Regions from separate parts of the Pseudomonas sp. NPDC078416 genome, predicted to be linked through region 2. Evidence: predicted binding sites of a transcription regulator. Region 2 holds the regulator's gene; each other region holds the start of a gene.
What was found. Region 2 encodes FliA, which starts transcription of late flagellar genes. Its sites were predicted from a motif close to CTAAAGTTTNNNNNNNNNNNGCCGNTAA; they were not measured.

Region 1 (3,276 bases), on a different contig from region 2:
GAAATCAGCTCTTCGATCTCTTCTGTGGACTTCTGCGTGCGTTGCGCCAGGCTTCGCACTTCGTCCGCCACCACGGCAAATCCACGCCCGGCCTCGCCAGCCCGCGCGGCCTCGATGGCTGCGTTCAGGGCGAGGAGGTTGGTTTGCTGTGCGACGGACTTGATCACGTCGAGGACGCTGCCGATCTTGTCGCTCTCGCGCTTGAGTTCAGCCATCGCCTCGGTGGAGTGACCGACTTCGGTCGCCAGACGCTCTATTTGCGCAATGGCCTCATTGACCACTTTGTCGCCTTCGCGCGCCTGAAGGTCGGCGGCTACGGCAGCCTCGGACGCCTCTTCGGCGTTGCGCGCCACTTCCTGCACGGTAGCGGTCATCTCGTGCATCGCGGTCGCCACCTGATCGGTCTCGATCTTCTGGCTGTTGACCCCGGCACTGGTCTGCTCGGTGACCGCCGACAGCTCTTCGGCGGCGCTGGCGATCTGGGTCACGCCTTCGCCGATGCCGCTGATCAATTGGCGCAGCTCCACGGTCATGCGCTGGATGCTGCCCTGCAACTGGCCAAGCTCGTCGCGCCGGTCGACGCTTAAGTTGTGGGTCAGATCACCGGACGCCACGCGCTCGACCGCAACGAGCGTCTGGCCCAGCGGCACCGTGATTTGCCGGGTGATGACCCAGGCGGCGAGAACACCGAGGATCAGCGCCACTATCGTAACGATCCCAAGGGTCGATTGGGCCTGACCGGTGTCGGCGTCACGTTTGGCATTTTGCGAGGCGCTCAACTGATCGCTGACATCGAGCAACTGCTGCCCCAGTCCGGTCATCTTTTCCAGCGCCTGACGGCTGAGTTGTTGCGCATCGCGATATTGGCCGACAGCGGCGCGGTAGCCTTTGAGCGCCAGGTTGGCCTTTTGCAATTGCGAGATGTATTGGGAAGAGACATCGCCCGCCAGCGTGTTGACCCCGATGATCGCTTCGTCGATGGCCGCAGTGGCGTTCTTTTCAAAATCCGGATTGCCGCTGAAGGTATAACCACGCACCTGGAAGCGTGCCTGCTGAATCTGCTTGCTGACGTCCACCGCGCTGTTGAATTGCAGGATGTTGTCGTGCTGCAGCAACGCCTGTTCGATCTTGTTGACGACATCAACAGCGGCGTCGGCGGCAGCGCCCAGGTTGCTTCGGCTGGCTTCGCGAGTCTGGATAGCCTTGGTCATGTCGACAAAAGCGCGACGGTAATCGCCCGCGGCCTGAGTCTGAGCGTCCAGCAGCTTGAGATCGCCGAGGCCTTTTACCATGCCCTGCGCGGTTTTCAGGTCAGCGTCGAGGTTGTCCAGCGCGGTCATGACAGCCGTCGCGGCTTCAGCGCTGTATTGGGTTTCATACACCATGCGTGCCGTGCGCAGATCCATCGTCCGCTCACTGATCTGCGAGATCATCCCCAGTTTGTCGCCGCGCTCGATCACCGCCTTCACGCTTGACCAGCCCGTCGCCGTGATGAGCAGCGTCAGCAACAGCACAAGGCCGAAACCGATACCCAGTTTGAGACGGACGCTCATATTTCCAAGGCGTTGGGCAAACCAGCGAGACATGATGATTCCTTGCGAGTTGTTTTTATGGACGCCTGTGCATCGGCCGCTGCGCGAGGAACTGAAGCGTGGGGTGATGAAGGGCTGGGTGGACAGGTTCACGACTGCTGCGCAGCCGATCGCGGGCAAGCGCGCTCCTACGCCTTCGGCAGAAGCGGGTCAGGCATTGATCGGCAGAGATGGGTTCGGTATTGATTGTCAGGCGGAGTGCCGCTGGCGCGGATGCTCATTGCGAGTGCTGCGCGTCCGGATGTCGGCGTTTTGCCTTGGATTTTGCCCGAAGGGCGTAGGAGCGCGCTTGCCCGCGAACTGCCGCGAAGCGGCAGCAAACCAGGCGCCTCGCTCGAGGCAGGCTCAACGCAGCATTAAAACAATCGGGCCAGCAGCGCAGTCACGGCGGTTTCGACGCGCAGGATCCGCGCGCCCAACTGGACTGGATTCAGGCCGGAGGCCTGCAGAAGATCGACTTCGTAGGGAATCCAGCCGCCTTCAGGGCCGATGGCCAGGGTGACAGGCTGCTCGACCGCGCGCGGGCAGGCCGGGAAATCACCCGGATGGCCGACCAATCCCAGCGTGCCCTCAACAACCGCGGGGAGGCGGTCTTCAACGAAGGGCTTGAAGCGCTTTTCGATAACGATCTCCGGCAGCACGCTGTCGCGGGCCTGCTCCAGCCCGAGAATCAACTGCTCGCGAATCGCCGCAGGCTCCAGAAAGGGTGTCTGCCAGAAGCTTTTTTCAACGCGGTAACTGTTGACCAGAATGACCTTGGGAACACCCATCGTCGCCACGGTCTGAAACACCCGACGCAGCATTTTCGGGCGTGGCAATGCGAGGATCAGCGTTAGCGGGAGTTTGGCCGGCGGGGTGTGCGCGAAGCTCACCGAAAGCTCGGCCTCCCGAGGCTCCAGCCGCAGCAGCTGTGCGCTACCGAGCAGCCCGTTCACCCGACCAACCCGCAGGCTATCGCCGACTTCGCTGCGATGCACTTCCTGCATGTGCTTGAGGCGCCGGTCACGCAGCACCACCCGGTCCGCCGCGATGAAGTCGGCGTCCTCAAGCAACAGCAGGTTCACGGCTGGGTCGCTGGCGGTTGGCTCTGTTCGTCTTCGGCTTTTTCGTCGTCTTCATGATCGCCACGCTTGGTGATCATCGAACTGCACAGCACACCGATTTCAAACAGCAGCCACATCGGCACAGCGAGGAGGGTCTGCGAGAAGATGTCCGGCGGAGTGAGGATCATGCCCACCACGAAGCAGCCAATCACCACGTACGGGCGAATCTTCTTCAGGTATTTGACGTCGACGATGCCGATCCACACCAGCAGCACAACCGCCACCGGGATTTCGAAAGCAACGCCAAACGCCAGGAACAGCGTCATGACGAAGTCCAGATAACTGGCGATATCCGTCATCATCGAAACGCCTTCCGGGGTGACGCTGGCGAAGAAGTGGAAGATCAGCGGGAAGACCAGGAAGTAGGCAAACGCCATCCCGGCATAGAACAGGATGATGCTGGAGATCAACAGCGGCACCGCCACGCGTTTTTCATGCTTGTACAGGCCTGGGGCGATAAACCCCCAGATCTGGTACAGGATCACCGGCATCGCCAGGAACAGCGCCACCATCATCGTCAGCTTGAACGGCGTGATAAACGGCGAGGCCACATCGGTCGCGATCATCGTGGCACCGTCAGG
Region 2 (3,276 bases):
GCCGGCTTTCCAGCTCGACCAACTGCTCTGACAACAGCTCGAGAATCTCGCCGGCCTCTACCAGAAAATCCTGAAGGATTTCTTCATCGGCGCCGAAGCTCATTGGGGGGTGCTCCTAAAATTAACCGTCAAACCGATCCGGAGGCTGCACTGACGGCCTGCGCGCCTTGCTTTCGTCGAAGCATTGGCGCGCGGGTCCAGCAGCCACTTTCACAGAAAACCTGAAGTCCGAATAAGAATGACCGAATCAGAATCCGAGGCTGGATAGCAGATCGTCAACATCATCCTGTCCGGATACAACGTCTTCACGTTTATCGGCATGAATCTGCGGACCTTCACCCTTGGAGTGAAGTTTTTCTTGTTCTTTTTGCTGACGGAACACTTCCTGGTCGTGCTCGATGCCCGCGAAGCGGTCCACCTGGCTCGCCATGAGCACCAGCTTGAGCAGGTTGCGCTCGACTTCCGTGACCAGTGTGGTCACGCGCTTGATCACTTGACCGGTGAGGTCCTGGTAATCCTGCGCCAGCAGAATGTCGTTGAGATGCGCAGAGACCTCGGTGGTCTCCTTCTCGCTGCGGGTCAGGAACACATCGACACGGCGGGCCAGATCACGAAACTCTTCGGCGCTGATCTCGCGGCGCATGAAGCGTCCCCAATCGGCGCTCAACGACTTGGCATCATCAGTGAGCCCGTGCATCAGCGGCGTGCTCAGCTCCACCAGGTCCATGGTCCGGTTGGCCGCGTTTTCGGTCAGCCTGACCACGTACGACAGCCGTTCGGTGGCGTCGGTGATCTGGGAGACCTCCTCGGCCTGCGGCATGTTCGGGTCGATCTGGAAGTTGACGATCGCGCTGTGCAGCTCGCGCGTCAGTTTGCCGACTTCCTGATACAGGCCGCGGTCGCGGGTCTGGTTAAGCTCATGGATCAGTTGCACAGCGTCGCCGAACTTGCCTTTTTCAAGGCTCGCGACCAGCTCTTGTGCGTGTTTCTTCAGGGTTGACTCAAAGTCACCCATTGTCGAATCTTTGGAATCCATAGCGCCCTCGCAGCGGACATCAGCTATTGACGCGCTCGAATATCTTTTCGATTTTCTCTTTGAGCACTTGCGCAGTGAACGGCTTCACCACGTAGCCGTTCACACCGGCCTGAGCGGCTTCGATGATCTGCTCGCGCTTGGCTTCGGCAGTGACCATCAGCACCGGCAGGCTGCGCAGACGCTCGTCGGCACGTACCTGACGCAACAGGTCAATGCCGGACATGCCCGGCATGTTCCAGTCGGTGACGAGGAAGTCAAAGGCGCCGCTTTGCAGCATCGGCAATGCGGTGAGTCCGTCATCTGCTTCGGCCGTGTTGGTGAACCCAAGGTCACGCAACAGGTTTTTTATGATCCGCCGCATCGTTGAGAAGTCATCAACGATGAGGATTTTCATGTTCTTGTCCAATTCGACCTCCAAGCAGTCTTTAACGCGTTCAGCACCTGAACGCGCGTTCAATCAATACCGGCTCCGAACAGAAAGAGGGATTGAAATCGACCGGGACGAGCGCAGCGAAACCGGATCATCTACGACCCGGTTCGACCGACTCCTGCCGTGTCTCTTCTGCTTCCCGCTCAACGTCTTGCACAGCCGGTCTTACAAGCAAAACACGCAGGCCTCTCGGCCTGCGCCTGATTCATGAACGTGCGCGCCACTCGCCAAGACGACCGCGCAACCGCGCCGCGCATTGGCTGTGCAACTGGCTGACCCGCGACTCGCTGACACCCAGGACCTCACCGATTTCCTTGAGGTTCAGCTCTTCGTCGTAGTACAGCGACAGCACCAGGCGTTCACGTTCGGGCAAGTTGGCAATGGCCTCGGCCAGCGCAGCCTGAAAGCGCTCGTCTTCCAGATCCCGCGACGGTTCGAGGGACTGGCTCGCGCCGTCCTCGTGCAGCCCTTCGTGTTCGCCGTCCTGCAACAGGTCGTCGAAACTGAACAGGCGGCTGCCCAGGGTATCGTTCAAAATCCCGTAGTAATCGTCGAGACTCATTTCAAGTTCGGCAGCAACCTCGTGATCTTTAGCGTCACGGCCGGTTTTTGCTTCGATTGATCGAATCGCGTCACTGACCATGCGCGTGTTGCGGTGAACCGAGCGCGGTGCCCAGTCCCCCTTGCGCACTTCGTCGAGCATTGCGCCACGGATACGAATACCCGCGTACGTCTCGAAGCTGGCCCCTTTGGTGGAGTCGTATTTGGTCGAGACTTCGAGCAAGCCAATCATGCCCGCCTGGATCAAGTCCTCGACCTGCACGCTGGCCGGCAGACGCGCCAGCAAGTGGTAGGCGATTCGTTTGACCAGCGGGGCATAACGCTCGATCAGCTCATACTGGGAGTCTTTGGACGATTTGCTGTACATGCGATAGCCACTTGCTGTCATGAGACGGGCCCTGCGCTGGTGTGATGCACGAGGCGTTCTACGAAAAATTCCAGGTGACCGCGCGGGTTCGCCGGCAGCGGCCAGGTGTCGACTTTCTGCGCGATGGCCTTGAACGCCAGGGCACATTTGGAACGCGGAAACGCTTCGTACACGGCGCGCTGTTTCTGCACGGCCTTGCGTACGCATTCGTCGTACGGCACGGCGCCCACATACTGCAGGGCCACGTCGAGAAAACGGTCGGTGACTTTGGTCAGCTTGGCGAAGAGGTTGCGCCCTTCCTGCGGGCTCTGGGCCATGTTGGCCAGGACGCGGAAGCGGTTCATGCCGTAATCGCGGTTGAGCAATTTGATCAGGGCGTAGGCGTCGGTGATCGACGTGGGCTCGTCGCACACCACCAGCAGCACTTCCTGGGCGGCGCGGACAAAGCTCACCACCGACTCGCCGATGCCGGCGGCGGTATCGATGACCAGCACATCGAGGTTGTCGCCGATGTCACTGAACGCCTGAATCAGCCCGGCATGCTGCGCCGGGGTCAGGTGGACCATGCTCTGGGTGCCCGATGCCGCCGGCACGATGCGCACACCGCCCGGTCCCTGCAGCAGGACATCGCGCAGCTCGCACCGCCCTTCGATGACGTCAGCCAGGGTGCGTTTGGGGGTCAGACCCAACAATACGTCGACGTTGGCCAGACCCAGATCGGCGTCCAGCAACATGACGCGACGTCCCAGCTCGGCCAGTGCCAGTGAAAGATTCACTGAAACGTTGGTCTTGCCTACGCCACCTTTGCCACCGGTCACCGCGATAACCTGTACGGGATGCATGCTGCCCATGTTAATTGTTTACCTTGTCTTGCTTAGACCT
Region 3 (3,276 bases), on a different contig from region 2:
TTCCCGAGCGACTTGGGCCTGCTCTTCCGCCGCGCTGGCGATGACCAGGTTGCGTTCATTGATTTCCACAACGGCGGTGTTGATGGTGTCCAGCGCAAGGCCGGCGCCCTTGGCGATGTTCAGGGTGGATTCGGCGCGTTCGGTGCTGCTGCGCATGGAGTTCACCGCCTGCTCGGTGCCGCCCTGGATACTGCCGATCATGCGTTCGATTTCGCTGGTCGACTGCTGGGTGCGGTGGGCGAGGGCGCGGACTTCGTCGGCCACTACAGCAAATCCGCGACCCGCTTCACCCGCACGGGCGGCTTCAATGGCGGCGTTGAGGGCCAGCAGGTTGGTCTGGTCCGCCAGACCGCGGATCACATCCAGCACCTTGCCAATGTCGCGGGACTCGTCCGCCAGGTTGCCGATCAAAGCGGACGTGCTTTGCACGTCGGTGCTCATGCGCTCAATGGCGCTGACGGTTTCCTGCACCAGGTCGCGGCCATCGCTGGCGGACGTGGTGGCGTTTTTCGACGCTTCCGAGGTGCTCACAGCGTTGCGTGCGACTTCTTCCACGGCGCTGGTCATCTGATTGACCGCAGTGGCCGCCTGTTCGATTTCGTCGTTCTGTTGGGACAAGCCACGCGCGCTCTCGTCGGTAACGGTGTTCAGCTCCTCGGCCGCTGAAGCGAGTTGAGTGGCCGAACCGGAAATACGCTGCAGGGTGTCGCGCAGTTTGGACTGCATCTTCAACATCGCGGCCAGCAAGCGGCCCGCTTCGTCAGTACCGTCCACCGTGATGGTGCGCGTCAGGTCGCCCTCGGCGATGTCCTCAGCGGCGTGCAGCGCCGAAGCGATAGGACGGGTGATGCTGTTGGTCAGCAGCCAGGCGAACAGCAAGGTCAACACAGTGGCAATGATCAGCAGCGTGACGACCATCGTGAAGGCGGTCGAATACTGTTGAGTAGCCGTCGCACTGGCTTCATTGACCTGTTGGGTGTTCATCTCGATCAACTTGGCGAGTGCGGTGTTCATCTGGTCCGAGTTGGTCTGCAGATCGGCGCTGAGCAGACGGATCAGTTCGGCCATGTCGTTGGCCTGACTCAGCGTCTTCATGCGGTTTTCAAGCTGGCGATAGTCGTTGAGCAACTGCACGTACTGGTCGTAGGCCGACTGCTCCGCCGGCTCGGAAATCAGCTTGACGTAGACGGCCCGGGCATCGTCGATCTGCTTGTTGCGCATGGCGAACAATTCAGTGGTTTTCTGCAGCGTGTCGGGGTCGCGGTTGAGCATCAGGCGATAGGACAGCACACGCAGACGAATACTGCCCTCGGTCAATTTATCCAGCGCCTTGATGCTCGGCACGCTGTTGGTGGCCAAGTCGACGTTGGCGTTGTTGATCTTGTTCATCTGCGACAGAGCGAAGATGCCCAGAATCAGCATCAGCAGGCCGATGACGGCAAATCCGAGAAAGGCGCGGGGGGCGATATTCAAATTACGTAGGGACATTACGGTTCCAGAGAGGCCGCGATCCATGCGAGGCGAAAGATAGAAGTGAGAAAGATGCGCGGGTTATCGGTCGGCCTCATGGGGACTTGATGCCACTGTCCTGCGCTGCGCGGTTATGTCGCAGCCATCTGATCTGACGAACAGCAGGAACAAGATCGCAAAAATGGAGTCAATCAGGGCCCTTATGCGTTTGCGGAATAGAGTGGTAGAGATGCTTGTTGGTCGGTGTAGTGGCGTGAATGCCCTGATTTCACTGGTAGCTAAAGTGACTTTTCTTTATCGTACGCGCCCTTTGAAATTTGCCTGAGATATCAAAATGTTGGAAGCATCCCTAAGCCAGTTGGAAAAGCTCGTCAGTGACCTGGTACAGCACAATCAGGAACTGCAGAACACGAACGCGCAACTCGCCGAAGAGTTGAAACAAGCCAGGGATGACAACGACAGTCTGCAGTTGAGTCTGATGGAGCAGGAAGAAAAACAGGGTGCGACGGCTGCGCGTATCCAGGCGCTGGTCGATCGCGCCACCAGTGTCAGCGCGGTTGACGCATGATCACCGATCAGGACGGCGCCAAGGTTATTTCCATCCTTGGCAACGACTACACGATCAAGGCACCTGCCGGCCAAGAGCAGACCTTGATGGACGCTGTGTCGATGCTGAAATCGGCGCTGTTTGAAACCAAGCGCAGCTACCCGACATTGATCGGCGATCGTCTTCTGGTGCTCGCCGCGCTGAACCTGTGTTCAAAGCAGATCGAACTCAAGCAGCACCACGCCGAAGCGCTGAGCCGTTATGAAGACAAGGTCAGCGCGACGGTCGAGGTGATCGAGAAGGTGATTGCTCAGGGGTGAGGCACCGGTTCAGTCCATCTGCAGACTGCTGATGGGCTGCGGCGTGCAAGCGATGAGCTGGCTGATTTCAGCTCCCCATCACCAATCGGATGTCGGCTGCCAGCTCGCGCACTCGCGCTTCTTCGGTGTCCCACGAGCACATGAAGCGCGCGCCGCCGACGCCGATGAAAGTGTAGAAGCGCCAGCCTCGTGCAGTCAGCGCAGCAATGGCCGCTTCCGACAATTGCAGGAACACGCCGTTGGCCTGCACCGGGAACATCAACTCAACGCCGGGAATATCCTTCACCAGATCCGCCAACAACTGCGCGCAGCTATTCGCGTGACGGGCGTGCTTGAGCCAGGCGTCGTTTTCCAGCAAACCCACCCAGGGCGCTGACAGGAAACGCATCTTAGAGGCCAGTTGACCGGCCTGTTTGCAGCGGTAGTCGAAGTCTTCGGCGAGCTTGTGGTTGAAGAACAGAATCGCCTCGCCCACCGCCATGCCGTTTTTGGTGCCACCGAAGCACAGCACATCAACCCCTGATTTCCAGGTCAGCTCGGCAGGCGAGCAACCGAGGAAGGCGCAGGCATTGGCAAAGCGGGCGCCGTCCATGTGAAGGTTCAGGCCCAGCTCCTTGCAGGTTTCGCTGATGGCTTTGAGCTCTTGCGGCTGATAGACACTGCCCACTTCCGTGGCCTGGGTCAGTGTGACCACGCGGGGTTTTGGGTAGTGAATGTCGGCGCGTTTGAGCGCGACTTCGCGAATGGAAGCGGGTGTCAGCTTGCCGTTCTCGCTGCGTGCGGTCAGCAGTTTGGAGCCGTTGGAGAAGAATTCCGGCGCGCCGCATTCGTCCGTTTCGACGTGAGCCGTTTCCGAGCAGATGACGCTGTGGTAGCTCTGGCAGAGCGAAGACAGCGCCAGGGAGTTGGCCGCCGTGCCGTTGAAAGCGAAGAACACCT

Region 1: a site for FliA is predicted at 1,623-1,650, ahead of ACQKEN_RS01845 (methyl-accepting chemotaxis protein). Genes of this name have one in related genera too.
Region 3: a site for FliA is predicted at 1,552-1,579, ahead of ACQKEN_RS13340 (methyl-accepting chemotaxis protein). Genes of this name have one in related genera too.

What each region holds. Positions count from the first base shown of each region.
Region 1 is NZ_JBNNGV010000001.1:398,869-402,144, forward strand. It holds gene ACQKEN_RS01845 (methyl-accepting chemotaxis protein) at 1-1,586, opposite strand, end outside; gene ACQKEN_RS01850 (16S rRNA (uracil(1498)-N(3))-methyltransferase) at 1,949-2,656, opposite strand; gene tatC (twin-arginine translocase subunit TatC) at 2,653-3,276, opposite strand, start outside.
Region 2 is NZ_JBNNGV010000004.1:8,691-11,966, reverse strand. It holds gene ACQKEN_RS06820 (chemotaxis protein CheA) at 1-103, opposite strand, end outside; gene ACQKEN_RS06815 (protein phosphatase CheZ) at 248-1,036, opposite strand; gene ACQKEN_RS06810 (chemotaxis response regulator CheY) at 1,056-1,430, opposite strand; gene fliA (RNA polymerase sigma factor FliA) at 1,672-2,415, opposite strand; gene fleN (flagellar synthesis regulator FleN) at 2,412-3,245, opposite strand.
Region 3 is NZ_JBNNGV010000012.1:63,557-66,832, forward strand. It holds gene ACQKEN_RS13340 (methyl-accepting chemotaxis protein) at 1-1,488, opposite strand, end outside; gene ACQKEN_RS13345 (hypothetical protein) at 1,805-2,038, shown strand; gene ACQKEN_RS13350 (cell division protein ZapA) at 2,035-2,337, shown strand; gene ACQKEN_RS13355 (low specificity L-threonine aldolase) at 2,405-3,276, opposite strand, start outside.